DNA from 4 places in the Bradyrhizobium sp. Pha-3 genome. Region 1 is predicted to be linked to each of the others. Evidence: predicted binding sites of a transcription regulator. Region 1 holds the regulator's gene; each other region holds the start of a gene.
What was found. The regulator PhoB, encoded in region 1, activates phosphate uptake and scavenging genes when phosphate is short. The targets are predictions, from matches to a motif close to TGTCATNNANCTGTCAT.

Region 1 (4,530 bases):
CGTCGAGCACGGCATTGGCGGCGGCGACCGCGAGCGGATTGCCGCCAAAGGTCGAGCCGTGCGAGCCGGGCGCCATGCCTTCGGCCGCTTTCGCGGTCGCCAGCACCGCGCCGATCGGGAAACCGCCGCCGAGCGCCTTGGCCAGCGACATCACGTCCGGCGTGACGCCGGTGCGCTTGTAGGCGAACAACTCGCCGGTGCGGCCCATGCCGGTCTGCACCTCGTCGAATGCCAGCAACAGGCCATGCTCGTCGCAGAGCGCGCGCAGTGCCTTGAAGAACGCCTGCGGCGCCGAGCGCACGCCGCCCTCGCCCTGCACCGGCTCGATCAGGATGCCGGCGGTGTGCGGGCCGATCACCTTCTTCACCGCCTCGATGTCGCCATGCGGCACCTGGTCGAAGCCGTCCATCGGCGGGCCGAAGCCCTCGAGATATTTCGCCGAGCCGGTCGCCGCCAGCGTGCCCAGCGTGCGGCCGTGGAAGGCGCCCTCGAAGGTGATGATGCGGTAGCGCTCGCCATGGCCCTTGGAGAAGTGATAGTGGCGGACCAGTTTGATCACGCCCTCCATCGCTTCCGCGCCGGAATTGCAGAAGAACACGAAGTCGGCAAAGCTCTGCTCGCACAGCCGCGCGGCAAGCACCTCGCCGTCCGGGCTCTTGAACAGGTTCGACATGTGCCAGAGCTTGGTCGCCTGTTCCTGCAGCGCCTTGACCAGATGCGGATGCGCATGCCCGAGTGCGTTGACCGCGACGCCCGAGGTGAAATCGAGATAGCGGTCGCCGTTGGTTGCGATCAGCCAGGCGCCCTCACCGCGCTCGAAGCCGAGATCGACCCTGGCGAAGACGGGGAGCAGATGCGACGTGGCAGCGTTGGTCATGGCGTTCACTGACGGTTTTTAAGCCGACAATTGCCGCTGCGCCTTGACGCCAGCGCAGCAACGGCCAGCTTCGGAAAACAAAACGGCCGCCTTTGCGGGCGGCACGTGGCGGGCATTCTATGCTGCGGTCAGTAAGTGTCAATCGCCACGAAGTGGCCTTCCTGCAATGCGAAACGAGCGCAATCCGGAGCATTCCGGTGCGGTGGAAAAGCCTCATCGCAATGCTTAACTGTGTGGGAACATGTGGACGCACGGCCGCGGACTCTTGCGCCAGAGTCACGCCATATTGTAGCGTTTGGCCTGTCGGGTACGACATCTCGTGCGGCAGTACTGGACCCTCTAAGTAGCCTTCGTATCGCGCGTAAACGTTCGGGCGCAAGACCGCGCCCGGCGAGGGCTAAGGGATTCTGGCCGCAGGGATATTTGTCCAGATTGGCTCGCAGCGCCGCTCCAATGATTGGCCGGCGCTACGCGAAGGGAAGAATGCGATGACTGTATTGACCTGGTCCGACGATCGCGTCGAGCAGCTGAAGAAGCTCTGGGAGTCCGGCCTGTCGGCCAGCCAGATCGCGGCGGAACTTGGCAATGTGACGCGAAACGCCGTGATCGGCAAAGTGCATCGGCTCGGCCTCTCTGGCCGCGCCAAGGCACCCTCCACGGCCGCGCCGCGGCAGCGCAAGGCCCGCCCCGCCCAGCACATGATGCGGGTGGCGCGCCCGGTCTCGCGCGGCAACACCGCGCTGGCGCACGCCTTCGAGGTCGAGATGGAGCCCGATCCGATCTCCTACGACAATGTGGTGCCGATGAGCCAGCGGCTGTCGCTGCTCGAGCTCAACGAGGCCACCTGTCACTGGCCGGTCGGCGATCCCTCGAGCCCGGAGTTCTTCTTCTGCGGCGGCAAGGCGCTCGCCGGCCTGCCCTATTGCGCGCATCACTCGCGCGTCGCCTACCAGCCCGCCGCCGATCGCCGCCGGCCTTCGGCGAAGCCGCAGATCAAGTGAGCACTCGGGAAACTACGGACGAACTCAAAAACAAATCCCCGCGAAAGCGGGGATTTTTTTGTGGCGCGTAGCCCGTTACATCACCGCCGTCGTCCCGGCGCAGGCCGGGACCCATACGCCGCGGCCGGCGCAATCGGCAAGCGGCCAGACGGCTTTCTAACAACACCCATTCGTGGTTATGGGTCCCGGCTCTCGCCGGGACGACGCCATGTTACGGCTTGCGATGGCCACACGCCCGTTACGGCTGCGGCTCGGCCTTGGCGAAGCGGTCGTCGAGCGCGTAGCCGGCGCCGCGCACGGTGCGGATCGGATCCTGCTCGCGGCCGGGATTGAGCAGCTTGCGCAGGCGGCCGATATGCACGTCGACGGTGCGTTCATCGATGTAGATGTCGCGGCCCCAGACACTGTCGAGCAGCTGCTCGCGGCTGAACACGCGGCCGGGATGCTCGAGGAAGAATTCAAGCAGGCGATACTCGGTCGGCCCGAGATCGATCGGGCGGCCCGAGCGCGCCACGCGGCGCTTCTCGCGGTCGAGTTCGATGTCGCCATAAGTCAGCACGGTCGCAAGCCGCTCGGGGCTCGCGCGGCGCAAGAGGCCCTTCACCCGCGCCAGCAGCTCCGGCACCGAGAACGGCTTGACGATGTAATCGTCGGCGCCGGTGGCAAGCCCGCGCACGCGCTCGCTTTCCTCGCCGCGCGCGGTCAGCATGATGATCGGAAGCTGCTTGGTCTCGGGCCGCGCCCGCAGGCGGCGGCACAGCTCGATGCCGGACAGGCCCGGCAGCATCCAGTCGAGCACCACGAGGTCGGGAACGCGCTCCTTCAGCCTCGTGTCGGCATCGTCGCCGCGCCCCACCGTCTCGACATCGTAGCCTTCCGCATCGAGGTTGTAGCGCAACAGCGTCGTCAGCGCTTCCTCGTCTTCGACTACCAGAATGCGTGCGCTCATCGGTTTAAGTTCTTTCTCTGTGGTGATCCGTTGCCCAGACGCAAACCGAAACGCTTACTTCCTTGAACATAGTTCCCGCGGAAACGATTTGTCGCGAGGATCGTCCAGTTTCACTCTTGCCGGTTCCGCGCTTGCCGATCATGCCTCAGTTGCCCGGCACCGCGGTGGCAAAAGTGGTCATGTCCCCCTTCGGGCGCTTGTCGGTGATCTGCTGGCCCTCGATCATGTAGAACACGGTCTCTGCGATATTGGTGGCGTGATCGCCGATCCGCTCGATGTTCTTGGCGCAGAACATCAGATGGATGCAGAACGAGATGTTGCGCGGATCTTCCATCATGTAGGTGAGCAGTTCGCGGAACAGCGAGGTGCAGATCGCATCGACCTCCTCGTCGCCCTTCCAGACGTTCATCGCCGCCGGCAGGTCGTGCGCGGCATAGGCGTCGAGCACCGACTTGACCTGCGACAGCACGAGGTCGGTCATGTGCTCGAGGCCGCGGATCAGCTTCAGCGGCTGGAAATCGCTCTCCAGCGCCGCGACGCGCTTGCCCATGTTCTTGGCGAGGTCGCCGATCCGCTCGAGGTCGGTGGCGACGCGCATCGCGCTGACGATCTCACGCAGGTCGATCGCCATCGGCTGGCGGCGCGCGATCGTCAGCACCGCGCGCTCTTCGATGTTGCGCTGCAGATTGTCGATCTCGATGTCGGCGGCGACCACGCGCTTGCCGAGCGCGACGTCGCGACGGATCAGCGCGTCGACCGACTCGGTAATCATCCGTTCGACCAGGCCGCCCATCTCGGCGACCAGGCGGGTCAACTCCTGCAGGTCGCTGTCGAATGCCTTGGCGGTATGTTCAGAAGCCATCGCTTGTCTCCCTCAACCATGATCCCGGGGATTATGGTTTCGTTTCCTGAATTTTAGCATGACCTGATTGGAAAACCGGTTTCCACCTTTTCGGATCATGCCCGGTCAACCGAACCGGCCGGTGATGTAGTCCTGGGTGCGCCGATCGCTCGGTGAGGTGAATATCTTGTTGGTGTCATCGAACTCGATCAGCTCGCCGAGATACATGAAGGCGGTCTTGTCGGAGACGCGCGCCGCCTGCTGCATGTTGTGGGTGACGATCGCGATCGTGTAGTCCTCGGAGAGCTCCTGGATCAGCTCCTCGACCTTGGCGGTCGAGATCGGGTCGAGCGCCGAGCACGGCTCGTCGAACAGGATCACCTCGGGGCGCACCGCCACGGTGCGTGCGATGCACAGGCGCTGCTGCTGGCCGCCGGAGAGCGACAGGCCGGAGGCGTTCAGCTTGTCCTTGACCTCGTTCCACAGCGCGCCGCCGCGCAGCGCCTTCTCGACCCGGTCGTCCATCTCGGACTTCGAGATCTTCTCGTAGAGGCGGATGCCGAAGGCGATGTTCTCGTAGATCGTCATCGGGAACGGCGTCGGCTTCTGGAACACCATGCCGACCCGCGCGCGCAGCAAGTTGAGGTCGAGCTTGGGGTCGAGAATGTTGGTCTGGTCCAGCATCAGCTGGCCGACCGCGCGCTGGCCCGGATAGAGGTCGTACATCCGGTTAAAGATGCGCAGCAGGGTCGACTTGCCGCAGCCGGACGGGCCGATGAACGCCGTGACGCGGTTGGTGCCGAGCGTCAGGTTGATGTTCTTCAGCGCGTGGTGCTCGCCGTAGTAGAAGTTGAGGTTGCGC
Region 2 (4,530 bases), 890 kb from region 1:
AACAGGTCCTCCGCGAAGGGCAGGCTCGCCACCACCTTCTTGAACTTGATCCAGAAACGGCGGCGCACGCTTTCAGGGTCCTGCGCCAGCCGATCGGCAGGCCCAAATCCCACACCGTGTTCGCTCGATGTCATCGCAAGGTTCCTCGACGCCGCGCCAGTTCGGCGGCGGACGATGCGAATCTGGGGATATCGGCGGACCCGCGCAAGGTTGCGCGCGCCGGGCTCAACTGACCCCAAGCTGCCTTGCGATCGCGTTCATGGCCTTGGCGAGGTCGATGTCGCGCTTGGTCACCCCGCCGACATCGTGGGTCGACAGCACCACCTCGACCGTCTTGTAGACGTTTTTCCACTCGGGGTGATGGTCGCTCTTCTCGGCGACCAGGGCGGCGCGGGCCATGAACCCGAAGGCCTCGTTGAAGTCCTTGAACACGAAGGTCTTGGCGATCGCCTCGCGGCCGGACGTTTCCGACCAGCCGGCCAGTTCCCAAAGGGCGGCCTTCCTTGCCTCCGCTGACAGCCGTTCGACCATGGTAACCTCCCGTTTAACGCCGACTTTAGCCTAACAACCGGCCTCCGGGATGGGATCCACGCCCAAATTAAGGCCGAAATCGCGTCCTATCGCCGCTGGTAACCATGACGGAGTTGTAACATCTGTCCATTCAGTAATTTGCTACACATAGGGAATGTATGCGCGTTGGTAGTTTTGCGAGATTGAGCCCCGACGATTGTTTGCGAGATCGATGACAGACGGCTCCGCCAGCATGTCGCCCAAGCCGCTGCGTTCGGCAAAGCGGCGGCTGATGTTCGTTTTGATCGCGGGCGCGCTGGCCATCATCGGCACGTTGCTGGCGGGCTATTATTTCGCCGTGCGTCCGGTGACGCTGCGGATCGCGGTCGGTCCCGCCAACAGCGATGACCTCAAGGTCGTGCAGGCGCTGGCGCAGGCCTTCAACAACCAGCAGCAAACCCAGGTCAAGCTGAGGCCGGTGCAGACCGAGGGCGCCACCGCCAGCGCGCAGACGCTGGCCGACGGCAAGGCCGATCTCGCCATCATCCGCGGTGACCTCGAAGTGCCGAAGAATGCCCAGGCGGTCGCGACCCTACGCAAGAATGTCGTGGTGATGTGGGTTCCGCCCGCCAAGGGCAAGGTTCGGAAATCCGCGCGGATCACCAAGATCGCGCAGCTTGCCGGCCGCAAGATCGGCGTCGTCGGCCGCACCCCGGCCAATGTCAATTTGCTGAAGCTGATCCTGACGCAATACGGCGTCGACCCGATGAAGGTCGAGATCGTGCAATTCCCGGCCAATGAGGCGGCGGAAGCGATCAAGAGCCTCAAGGCCGACGCCTATCTCGCCGTCGGTCCGGCCAACAGCAAGATCACGATCGACGCGATCACGGCATCGGTCCGCGACGGCGGCGAGCCGAGTTTCCTTGCGATCGACGCCTCGGAGGCAATCGCGCAGAACCATCCGGCCTATGAGGCCGCGGAAATCCCCGCCGGCTCGCTCGGCTCCGCCGACCGGCCCGACGATGAGGTGAAGACGATCAGCTTCTCGCACCACATCGTTGCGCGAAAGGGCCTGTCGGACTCGACGGTCGCGGCATTCACGCGGCAATTGTTCGCGATCCGGCAGTCGCTCAAGACCGATTTCCCGCTCGCCGCCAAGATCGAGACGCCGGACACCGACAAGGATGCCACCATTCCGGTGCATCCGGGCGCCGCCGCCTTTGTCGACGGCGAGGAAAAAACCTTCCTCGACCGCTACAGCGACTACATCTGGTGGAGCCTGATGGCGTTCTCGGCGATGGGCTCGGCCGGTGCGTGGTTCGCCGGCTATCTCAAGCAGGACGAGCGCAACACCAACACCTCGCAGCGCGAACGCCTGCTGGAGATGCTGAAGGCCGCACGGCAAAGCGATTCAATCGAGGAACTCGACCAGATGCAGGCGGAGGCCGACGACATCCTGCGCCACACGCTGGACTGTTTCGAGCACGGCGCGATCGAGGAAGGCACGCTGACCGCGTTCAACATCGCGCTCGAGCAGCTTCATAACGCCGTCGCCGACCGCAAGGCGCTGCTGTTCAGCATGCCGCAGAATTTGCAACGGACTGCCACGCAGTTCAGGGCGGCGGGCACGGCGTAGAATCGCCGCTACTCTATCCGCGAGGTGCCTTCGCCTCTCCCGCTTGGGGGGGAGGCCGCATCGCAGATGCAATGCGGGTGGGGGCTCTCTCCGCGACAGGATTCGTGGAGAGACCCCCTCCCCACCCTCCCCCGCAAGCGGGAGAGGGAGCCTGACAGACGTGCCCACCTCACGCGACGCCCACCGCTGTAATCTCTCCGTCATGGAATTTTTCTAGGTCTTGGCGCGCCTGCGGCGCATTGTCGCTGTGACCTGAGGAGGCTCCCCATGACGATCCGGTTCTCGCGAAATCTCACCCGCCGACGCTTTCTCTCCACGGCGGCTGCGGCCGGCGCCGGCGTGATCGCGATGCCCTATCTGTCGCGGGCCGCCGACCGCCCGGTGATCACCCACGGCGTGCAGTCCGGCGATGTCGGCGTCGACGGCGGCGTGGTGTGGGCGCGTGCCGACCGGCCGTCGCAGATGATGGTCGAGGTCGCGACCACCGAATCCTTCAAGGACGCCCATACGCTGCCGCCGATCACGGCGCTGCCAGAGAGCGACTTCACCGCCAAGATGCTGCTGGAGAACCTGCCCTCCGGCCAGGACATCTTCTACCGCGTCCGCTTCCGCGACCTTGCCCATATCGACATCGTCGGCGAGCCGGTGGTCGGCCGCTTCCGCACCGCTCCGAGCGATCGCCGCGACGTCTCGTTCGTCTGGGGCGGCGACGTCGCCGGCCAGGGCTGGGGCATCAATCCCGACGACGGCGGCATGATCACCTTCGCCGCGATGAAGAAGCACGCTCCGGATTTCCTTCTGCACTCCGGCGACACGATCTACGCCGACGGCGTGATCCCCTCCGAGGTGAAGCTTCGCGACGGCAAGATCTGGAAGAACGTCACGATTCCCGAGAAGGCCAAGGTCGCCGAGACGCTCGACGAATACCGGGCCGCCCACAAGTATAACTTCCTCGACAACAACGTTCGCGCCTTCAATGCCGAGGTGCCGATCTTTGTGCAGTGGGACGATCACGAGGTGACCAACAATTGGTCGCTGTCGAAACAGCTGCCGGCGGCCTACAAGGAGCGCGACATCACCGTGCTCGCGGCGCGCGCTGCAAAGGCCTTCCACGAGATGTATCCGATGCGCGAGAGCATCGTCGAGCCTGGGCGCGTCTATCGCACGCTGAGCTACGGTCCGCATCTCGACGTCTTCATGCTCGACGAGCGCAGCTATCGCGGCCCCAACGGCCCGAACCTGCAGGAGCAGTACGGCCCCGACGCCTATTTCATCGGCCCGGACCAGATGGCCTGGCTGAAGCGCGCGCTGCTCAACTCGCGCGCCACCTGGAAGGTGATCGCCTCCGACATGCCGCTTTCTCTGATCGTCTATGACGATGCGGCCAACAAGAAGGGCTCGGAAGCCTTTGCGCAGGGCGATGGTCCGGCGCGCGGCCGCGAGCTCGAGATCGCCGATATTCTGCGCTTCATCAAGACCGCGGGAGTCGTCAACACGGTGTGGCTGACCGCCGACGTGCATTACGCCGCAGCGCACTACTACAACCCGAACAAGGCCCAGTTCCAGGAGTTCGATCCGTTCTGGGAATTCGTCTCCGGCCCGCTGCATGCCGGCACGTTCGGTCCGAACGAGCTCGACAACACCTTCGGCCCCGAGGTGAAGTTCATCAAGGCGCCGGGCGAGGCCAACCAGAACCTGCCGCCGTCGGCCGGCATGCAGTTCTTCGGCCACGTCAAGATTGACGGCAAGAGCGGCCAGATGACGGTGAGCCTGCGCGACCGCGTCGACGCCGAGCTGTGGGCGATCACGCTCGATCCGAAGCCAGTCTAGTGTCCCGAATCCGAAGTTCGCATCATTCGCCGCACCTTCGGGACGAACTTCGGATTCGATAAGGACACTAGCAAACTTATGATTCTAGTGTGCTTTATGAATGCGAAGTTCGTGAAGGTGGTTGCCACGAAATCGCACGAACTTCGCATTCAGCACACTAGCGCGCGACGCGATTGGGTTGAGATAACGCCGCGAGCGAACTGCGTTCCCTCTCCCGCTTGCGGGGAGGGCTGGGGTCTCTCCGCAACCGATCAGCCCGGTTTGCCCGCCTTGATCTCCTTGAACCTGGCAAGCGCCTGCTCGAACTTGGCGTTGAACAGCCACATCGCATCGAGGATCTCGCGGAAGGTCGCAGATGTTCTTGTCCGGTCGGCCCGGCCGAAAGCGAAGATGCTGTTGTTGCGCAAGTATCGCATGATCCTGGCATCGGAAATTCTGTAACCGACGAGGTTGCCCGACCTGAGTGCGGCCCTGGTCGGCGTCGGAATGATCTGGATCAGCTCAAACAGCTTCATTTGATCGATCGGATCCGGCAGGGCTTTCAAAATCGCGGG
Region 3 (4,530 bases), 3.2 Mb from region 1:
TCGTGGCCCGGCGTGTCCAAGAGGTTGAACACGAGGTCGTTGAACTCGAAGGTCATCACCGAGGTGACGACCGAGATGCCGCGCTCGCGCTCGATCTTCATCCAGTCCGAGCGCGTGTTGCGCCGCTCGCCCTTGGCCTTGACCTGGCCCGCGAGGTTGATGGCGCCGCCGAACAGCAACAGCTTTTCCGTCAGCGTGGTCTTGCCGGCGTCCGGGTGCGAGATGATCGCAAAGGTGCGCCGTCGCGCCACTTCCTCTGAAAGCGGCGAGCGGGACGGCGATTCGGCTGAAACTGAAATGTCGGACATGGCGGGGCATTTGGCAGGGAAAACGGGCGCAATCAAGGGCGTTTTGTCGCAATGCGGAACGACCGCACCGTCGCCATATAGGCACCGGAAGGACGACCTTCTCCTCACCATACCATTCGCGGGGACGACCCTGCCTTATCTGGAGGGTTCGTGATGGCTTGGACCATTCTGTTCACCGCTGGCCTACTCGAGATCGGCTGGGCGATCGGGCTGAAATATACCGAAGGGTTCTCGCGGCTGGTGCCGTCGGTGCTGACGCTGGCGGCGATGGCCGGCAGCGTGATCCTGCTCGGCCTCGCGCTCAAGACGCTGCCGATTGGAACCGCCTATGCGGTCTGGACCGGGATCGGCGCGGTCGGCACCGCGGCGCTCGGCATCATCCTGCTCGGTGAACCCGCGACCGCGATGCGGCTGGCCAGCATCGGACTGATCGTTGCCGGCATCGTCGGGCTGAAGCTGGTCGGCTGATGACTTCCTTGGGACGCGTTTTCCTAACGCGAACCGGCTTCCACTTCGCTCGAAAACGCTACTTCAGAATCTGCACCGCCCAATAGCTCGCGGCTGCGACCGCAGCCGACGCCGGGATCGTGATCACCCAGGCGTAGACGATCGAGCTCGCCACATTCCAGCGCACGGCGGAGAGCCGCCGTGCCGCGCCGACGCCGACGATGGCGCCGGTGATGGTGTGCGTGGTCGATACGGGAACCCCGAGATAGGTCGCCATGAACAGCGTCGCGGCGCCGCCGGTTTCGGCGCAAAAACCCTGCATCGGCGTCAGCTTGGTGATCCGCAGCCCCATGGTGCGGACGATCCGCCAGCCGCCCATCAGCGTGCCCAGCGCCATCGCGCTCTGGCAGGCCAGCACCACCCAGAACGGAATCTCGAAGGTGTCGCCGAGATGGCCCTGCGAATAGAGCAGCACGGCGATGATGCCCATGGTCTTCTGCGCGTCGTTGCCGCCATGGCCGAGCGAATAGAGCGACGCCGAGGCGAATTGCAGGATGCGGAAGGCGCGATCGACCGCGAACGGCGTCGAGCGCACCGAGAGCCAGGACACGATCGCGACCAGCACCAGCGCCAGCAGGAAGCCGACCAGCGGCGACAGCACGATCGCGAGCAAGGTCTTGGAGAGCCCGCTCCACACCGCCGCCGAAATGCCCGCCTTCGCCATGCCGGCGCCGACCAGGCCGCCGATCAGCGCGTGCGAGCTCGACGACGGAATGCCCAGCGCCCAGGTGATCACGTTCCAGACGATCGCGCCGACCAATGCGGCGAAGATCACGGTCGCATCCACCACCGACGGCTCGATGATCCCGGTGCCGATGGTATTGGCAACGTGCAGGCCGAACACCAGGAACGCGACGAAGTTGAAGAACGCCGCCCAGAATACCGCGTATTGCGGCCGCAGCACGCGGGTCGAGACGATGGTCGCGATCGAGTTCGCGGCATCGTGCAGGCCGTTCAGGAAGTCGAACAGCAGCGCGACCGCGATCAGGATGGTCAGAATCGGAAGACCCAGCGTGGCGTCCACGTGATGCCCCGCTCTACACTTGCTCGATCACGATCGAGTTGATCTCGTTGGCGACGTCGTCGAAGCGGTCGGCCACTTTCTCGAGGTGATCGTAGATCTCCGCGCCGACGATGAAGTCCATCGTATTGGCGTCGCGGTGCTTCAGGAATAGTTCCTTGAGCCCGATGTCATGGAGATCGTCGACCCGGCCCTCGAGCTTGGTCAGCTCCTCGGTGATCTGGGTCAGCATCGAGACGTTGTGGCCGATCGCCTGCAACAGGGGCAGCGCGCGGACCACCAGGTTGGCGCATTCGACGATCAGCGTGCCGATCTCGCGCATCGGCGGCTCGAACTCGCGCACCTCGAACAGCATGACCGCCTTTGCGGTCGCCTGCATCTGGTCGACCGCGTCATCCATCGAGGTGATCAGGTTCTTGATATCGCCGCGATCGAACGGGGTGATGAAGGTGCGGCGAACCGCGGTCAGGACCTCGCGGGTGACGCTATCGGCGTCGTTCTCGAACTGATTGACGCGCTGGCAGAAGACGGGTGTCTCCTCCCCGCCCTTCAGCATGTCCTGCAGCGCCAACGAGCACTGCACGGAGGTCTGGGCGTGGCGGGCGAACAGGTCGAAAAAGCGCTCTTCCTTGGGCAGGAAAGCGCGAAACCACCGCAGCATGTCTCAGTTCCATCGTTCCGGGACAGCCCTTTTAGCGACTGTCACAGAACTGTCATAGAGCATCTGGCGGGGAAAGCACCGGGATCGACCGCCCAAACGGGCGGTCGTCCACCGCTATGTCGGCCGGAAATCGCCGGGACCTGCCCTACAGCGACCGCCGCAACAGGTGGGCCAGCTCACCGACCAGGCCGCGCCGGAACAGCAGCACGCAGGCCACGAAGATCACGCCCTGGATCACCGTCACCCACTGGCCGAAGCCGGCGAGATATTGCTGCATGGCGATGATCACGAAGGCGCCGACCACGGGGCCGAAGATGGTGCCGAGACCGCCGACCAGCGTCATCAGCACGATTTCACCGGACATCGACCAGTGCACGTCGGTGAGCGAGGCATTCTGCGCCACGAACACCTTCAGCGAGCCGGCAAAGCCCGCCAGCGTGCCCGACAGGATGTAGGCCAGCATCTTGTACTGGTCGGTCTTGTAGCCGAGCGAGATCGCACGCGGCTCGTTCTCGCGGATCGACTTCAGCACCTCGCCGAACGGCGAGTTGATGGTGCGGTAGATCAGCAGGAAACCGGCGAGGAAGCCGACCAGCACGACGTAATAGAGCACCATCGGCTTCGAGAGGTCGAAGATGCCGAGCAGGCGGCCCTGCGGGATGCCCTGGATGCCGTCCTCACCGTGGGTGAACGGCGCCTGCAGGTAGATGAAGTAGAGCAGCTGCGACAGCGCCAGCGTGATCATCGAGAAATAGATGCCCTGGCGGCGGATCGAGATGAAGCCGGTGACCAGGCCGAGCAAGGCCGCGGCCGCGGTGCCGACCAGGATGCCGAGCTCCGGCGACAGCCCCCACACCTTCAGCGCATGCGCCGAGACGTAGCCGGCGGTGCCGAGGAACATCGCGTGGCCGAACGACAGCAGGCCGCCATAGCCGATCAGGAGGTTGAAGGCGCAGGCGAGCAGCGCGAAGCACAGCGCCTGCATGACGAAGAACGGATAGATCCCCGTCCACGGCACGATCGCCAGCAGCAGCGCCATCGCGGCGAATACGATCATCTCGTCGCGCATCGCGCGCGGCGTGATCGGAAGTGTATCGTCGGTCAATGCTGACATATCAAGCCGCCCGTCCCGTCAGTCCCGTTGGCTTCACCAGCAACACCACCACCATCAGGACAAACACCACGGTGTTGGAGGCCTCGGGATAAAAATACTTGGTCAGTCCCTCGATCACGCCGAGCGCGAAGCCGGTGATGATCGAGCCCATGATCGAGCCCATGCCGCCGATCACGACCACCGCGAACACCACGATGATGAGATCGGCGCCCATCAGCGGGCGGACCTGGTTGATCGGCGCCGACAGCACGCCGGCGAGCGCGGCAAGACCGACGCCGAGCCCGTAGGTCAGCGTGATCATGCGCGGCACGTTGATGCCGAATGCGCGCACCAGCGTCGGGTTCTCGGTTGCGGCGCGCAGGTAGGCGCCGAGCTGCGTCTTCTCGATCAGAAACCAGGTGGCAAGGCACACCACGAGCGAGAAGATGACGACCCAGCCGCGATAGATCGGCAGGAACATGAAGCCGAGATTGACGCCGCCCTTGAGCTGATCCGGGATCGAGTAAGGCAGGCCCGAGGAGCCGAAATAGTTCTGGAACACGCCCTGCACGATCAGCGCGATGCCGAAGGTCAGCAGCAGTCCGTAGAGATGGTCGAGGCCGGTCAGCCATTGCAGCATGGTCCGCTCAAGGATCATGCCGAAGATGCCGACCACGACGGGTGCGATGATCAGCGCCCACCAGTAATTGATGCCGCCCAGGTTGAGCAGGAAATACGCCACGAAGGCGCCCATCATGTAGAGCGCGCCATGCGCGAAATTGATGATGTTGAGCATGCCGAAGATGACGGCGAGCCCCAGACTGAGCAGCGCGTAGAACGAGCCGTTGATCAGTCCCACCAGAAGCTGTGCGTAGAGAGCCTGCATCGAATGAGCTTTCGCTAGATAGATGAAGCCCGCCGGCCACGCGCATGGCCGGCG
Region 4 (4,530 bases), 4.3 Mb from region 1:
CCGTGCTGCCGTTCTGCCTGCAGGAGAAGGGCCAGACGCTGCGCGAGGCGTTGAAGCATTACCATTCGCTGGCCGAAGGCGAGTGCCATGTCGACGTCGCCTTCCATCTCATCCTCACCGATCCGACCGAGCATGTGCTGGGCCAGGAACTGCCGGCGCTGGTCGAGGACGGCTACACCTCGCTCAAGGTCTTCATGACCTACGAGGGCCTCGCGCTCTCGGACCGCGAGCTGCTCGAAACCATGTCGGTTGCGCGCGAGACCGGCGCCATGCTGATGGTGCATGCGGAGAATTTCGACGCCATCCGCTTCCTAACCGACCGGCTGGAGCGCGCCGGCAACACCGCGCCGCGCTTCCATGCGACCTCGCGGCCGATCCCGGTCGAGCGCGAGGCCACCCATCGCGCGATCTCGCTGTCCGAGCTCGTCGACGTGCCGATCATGATCGTGCATGTCTCGAACCGCGAGGCGATGGACGAAATCCGGCGCGCGCAGCAGCGGGGCTTGCGGGTGATGGGCGAGACCTGTCCGCAATATCTCATGCTGACCGAACAGGATCTCGATCAGCTCAACATGGAAGGCGCAAAATACGTCTGCTCGCCGCCGCCGCGCGACGTCGCCAGCCAGCAGGCCTGCTGGGAAGGGCTGCAGCAGAAGGTGTTCTCGGTGTTCTCGTCGGACCATTGTCCGTTCCGTTACGACGACCCGCAAGGCAAGCTTGCGCCGAAGGGGCGCACCAGCTTCCGCTGGGTGCCGAACGGAATCCCGGGTGTGGCGACGCGGCTGCCGATCCTGTTTTCCGAAGGCGTGGTGAAGGGGCGGATCGACCTCAACAGTTTTGTCGCCTTCAGCGCCACCAACCACGCCAAAATCTACGGCCTCTATCCGCGCAAGGGCACCATCGCGGTCGGCTCGGATGCCGACATCGCGCTGTGGGACCCGAAGCGCAAGGTGACGATCCGCCACGAGCTGATCCACGACGGCGCGGACTACACGCCCTATGAAGGGCTCGAGGTCACGGGCTGGCCGGTGCTGACCATGGTGCGCGGCAAGGTCGTCGTCGATAACGGTACGCTCGTCGGCGGCAAGGACCACGGCACCTATCTGCCGCGCGCCAAGCCGCCGAAGGCCGCGACCATTCCGTAACGCGACCATCCCGTAACAAGCAAAGAGAGAAGGCAGGAGATCAACATGCCCTATGCTGTGACAGACGACGGAGTGCGGCTTTATTTCGAGGAGACCGGATCGGGGCATCCGGTGATCCTGGTTCACGAGTTCGCCGGCGACCTGCGCAGCTACGAGCCGCAGATGCGGCACTTCGGCAAGCGCTTCCGAACCATCGCCTACAATGCGCGCGGCTTTCCACCGTCCGATGTGCCGGAGCAGGTCTTGTCCTATTCGCAAGCGCGCGCCGCCGACGATATCCTGGCGGTGCTCGATCACATCGGCGCGCCGAAGGCGCATATCGTTGGTCTGTCGATGGGCGGCTTTGCGACGCTGCATTTCGGATTGCGTCACCCTGATCGGGCGCTGTCGCTATGCATCGGCGGCTGCGGCTACGGCGCCGAGCTCGACAAGCGCGAGACGTTTCGCGCCGAGGCCGACGTGATCGCGGGCATGATCCGCAAGGAGGGCATGCCGGCCTTCGCCGAGCGCTACGCCTACGGGCCGACGCGCGTGCAGTACGAGAACAAGGACCCGCGCGGCCACGCCGAGTTCAAGACCATGCTGGCCGAGCATTCGGCGGTGGGATCGGCCAACACCCAGCAGGGCGTGCAGAAGGAGCGTCCCTCGCTCTACACGCTGGTCGACGAGATGAAGCGCATCAATGTGCCGACGCTGATCATCACCGGCGATGAGGATTGGCCATGCCTGCTGCCGGGCATCCTGATGAAGCAGAGCATCCCGTCGGCCGCGCTCGCGGTGATGCCGAACTGCGGCCACGCCATCAACATCGAGGAGCCCGACGAATACAACCGGATCGTCGGCGATTTTCTGGCGCAGGTCGAGAGCGGCCGTTGGCCGCAGCGCGATCCGCGGGCGGTCAGTGCTTCGATTACGGGGATGAAGGATTAGCCTCGTTCACCGTCGCGCCGAGCTGACTCGCGGCCTTCATCTGCCACCAGACCAAAAGATCCGCGCTTTTGGGGACACATCCCCGGAGGGCGCGGATTTATTTTGGGCGTGAGCAGCCGCGATTGCCGGCGGCGCATGATTTGTTCACATGATTGCTGACTGCCGCCGTCATCTTCAACGCGATCCCTTCAATTCCATGTCTTCTGACCGAAGCCGCGTCTACGGATAGCCGCTCGCGTCAGAGGCGTGACGTCCGCTATGCGCGCAAAGATTGGGCCCCCGATATCTGCTGCAACCGATGCGGACATGAGCGCGCATCATCGTTCGTCGCATTCATTCGACCGACACAGCGCTGTCATCGGTGGTGGATAACTTGTCGCAGGTCGACGTCATAAATCCTTAAAAATAAGAGGGGCACTACGGTGAAAGCCAAATTTCTTTCGACGGTCGGAGTCTGTCTGGTTGCTGCCGCTGCGGTGATGTGCAGCGCCGCCGCTCAGGACGACAACAAAGGCAATAACGGCCACGATCATCATCCGCACGACACCCACACCCAAACGCCGATCAAGCATCTCGTCGTCATTTTCAACGAGAACCGCTCGTTCGATCACTACTTCGCAACTTACCCGGTTGCGACCAACCCGACCGGCTCGATCCCGTTCACGGCGAAGCCGCATACGCCGAAGGTCAACAACCTCGCCAGCGCCAATCTGTTGACCAACAACCCGAACACCAACCCGGCGAACGGCACTGGCGCGACCAATCCGTTCCGCCTCGACCGCACCCAGGCCAACACCAAGTCGCAGAACCACGCCTATACGCCCGAGCAGCAGGCGGTCGACAACGGCAAGGAAGACCTGTTTCCGAAATTCACCGGTCGCGGCACCGCCGGCGGTGTCGGCGCCTTCGGCACCAACGGGCAGGTGATGGGCTATTTCGACGGCAACACCGTCACCGCGTTCTGGAATTACGCCCAGAACTTCGCGATGAGCGACAACAACTGGACCGACACCTTTGGTCCGTCGACGCCCGGCGCGCTCGAAGTGGTTGCCGGCCAGACCAACGGTGCGCAGAACATCGTCGGCTCGTCATCGTCGATCGCCGACGGCAAGGGTGGTCTGACGCTGATCGGTGATACCGACCCTGCCTACGATGCCTGCTCGAGCACGACCAGCCAGGTCCTGATGACCAGCAAGAACATCGGCGACCTGCTCAATGCCGAGCAGATCAGCTGGGGCAGCTTCATGGGCGGCTTCGACCTGACGCTCAAGAACAGCAACGGCACCACCTACTGCGGCCGCAGCACGTTCTCGAGCAACGTCAACGGCACCGTCGTGGACTACATCCCGCACCACGCCTGGTTCCAATACTACAAGTCGACGGCCAATCCGACCCATGCGCGGCCGAGCTCGGTGAATGCGGTCGGACACACCTATGTGCCCGGCAGCAAGACGCTCGATCCGGCCAATCACGCCTACGATCTCGAGGACTTCTACGCTTCGGTGAAGGCCGGCAACTTCCCGGCCGTCTCCTACATCAAGATGCCGGCCTATCAGGACGGCCATCCCGGCAACTCCGATCCGCTCGACGAGCAGGCCGGCAATGTCGAGCTGATCAACTTCCTGCAGAAGCAGAAGGAATGGGGCGAGACCGCCGTCATCATCACCTATGACGACTCCGACGGCTGGTACGACCACCAGTACCTTGCGCCGATCAGCGCCTCGTATGATCCGACCGCCGACCAGGTCAACGGCCCCGGCCGGTGCGGCCGCGGTATCGGCAAGCAGACGCAGCCGAACGGCCTCAACGGCCAGCCGGTGAACGGCCGCTGCGGTCCCGGCACGCGCGTCCCGTTCCTGGTGATCTCGCCCTTCGCCAAGCGCAACTACGTCAGCCACACCCGCATCTCGCAGGCGTCCGTGGTGCGCTTCATCGAGGACAACTGGCTGCACGGCCAGCGTCTTGGCGGCGGCGCGTTCGACGACAGCGTCGAATCGATCGCTGACATGTTCGACTTCGAGCGCGGCCACGGCCAGGACCACGAGTACCGGCAGGACACGCTGTTCCTCGATCCGACCGCCGGCACGGTCATCGTCAGCCCGCCGGATGATCACCATCACCACTAACGCCCTTCGGTTCTGATCCAATCAGAACCGAAGCTCCGCCCTGACGCGTTCTGCTCGCGCGAACTGGTCTCCAGTTCGCGCGAAAACGCTTAACGACACTGGATATGACATGAACGGCCGCACCTTGTGGCTTCTCGGCGCCGGCCTGCTGTGCATGGCCGGCACTGTTGCGGCCGCCGAGACGCAGGGACTTCCGGGGACCAATCCGAACCCGGTGCAGCTCAGGCGTCCGCCGGTCGCCCCGCTGTCCGCGATGGCGCTGCTCGGTCAGAAGATCTTCTTCGACGCGTCGCTGTCCTCTTCGGGCGGATTGTCATGCGCGTCCTGTC

Region 2: ACE10X_RS00610 (alkaline phosphatase) is a predicted target of PhoB. The motif match lies at 2,334-2,350, and genes of this name have one in related genera.
Region 3: ACE10X_RS19495 (DUF47 domain-containing protein) is a predicted target of PhoB. The motif match lies at 2,537-2,553, and genes of this name have one in related genera.
Region 4: ACE10X_RS25000 (phospholipase C) is a predicted target of PhoB. The motif match lies at 2,463-2,479, and genes of this name have one in related genera.

The regions. Positions count from the first base shown of each region.
Region 1 is NZ_CP170151.1:1,015,636-1,020,165, reverse strand. Features, by position in the region: gene ACE10X_RS04830 (aspartate aminotransferase family protein) at 1-877, opposite strand, end outside; gene ACE10X_RS04825 (GcrA family cell cycle regulator) at 1,366-1,878, shown strand; gene phoB (phosphate regulon transcriptional regulator PhoB) at 2,117-2,827, opposite strand; gene phoU (phosphate signaling complex protein PhoU) at 2,973-3,689, opposite strand; gene pstB (phosphate ABC transporter ATP-binding protein PstB) at 3,795-4,530, opposite strand, start outside.
Region 2 is NZ_CP170151.1:125,914-130,443, reverse strand. Features, by position in the region: gene ACE10X_RS00625 (YkvA family protein) at 1-134, opposite strand, end outside; gene ACE10X_RS00620 (4a-hydroxytetrahydrobiopterin dehydratase) at 226-531, opposite strand; gene ACE10X_RS00615 (TAXI family TRAP transporter solute-binding subunit) at 743-2,146, shown strand; gene ACE10X_RS00610 (alkaline phosphatase) at 2,414-3,976, shown strand; gene ACE10X_RS00605 (hypothetical protein) at 4,228-4,530, opposite strand, start outside.
Region 3 is NZ_CP170151.1:4,212,318-4,216,847, reverse strand. Features, by position in the region: gene ACE10X_RS19510 (peptide chain release factor 3) at 1-308, opposite strand, end outside; gene sugE (quaternary ammonium compound efflux SMR transporter SugE) at 462-776, shown strand; gene ACE10X_RS19500 (inorganic phosphate transporter) at 835-1,839, opposite strand; gene ACE10X_RS19495 (DUF47 domain-containing protein) at 1,853-2,497, opposite strand; gene ACE10X_RS19490 (branched-chain amino acid ABC transporter permease) at 2,643-3,611, opposite strand; gene ACE10X_RS19485 (branched-chain amino acid ABC transporter permease) at 3,613-4,476, opposite strand.
Region 4 is NZ_CP170151.1:5,300,675-5,305,204, reverse strand. Features, by position in the region: gene hydA (dihydropyrimidinase) at 1-1,145, shown strand, start outside; gene ACE10X_RS25005 (alpha/beta fold hydrolase) at 1,191-2,075, shown strand; gene ACE10X_RS25000 (phospholipase C) at 2,498-4,201, shown strand; gene ACE10X_RS24995 (cytochrome-c peroxidase) at 4,311-4,530, shown strand, end outside.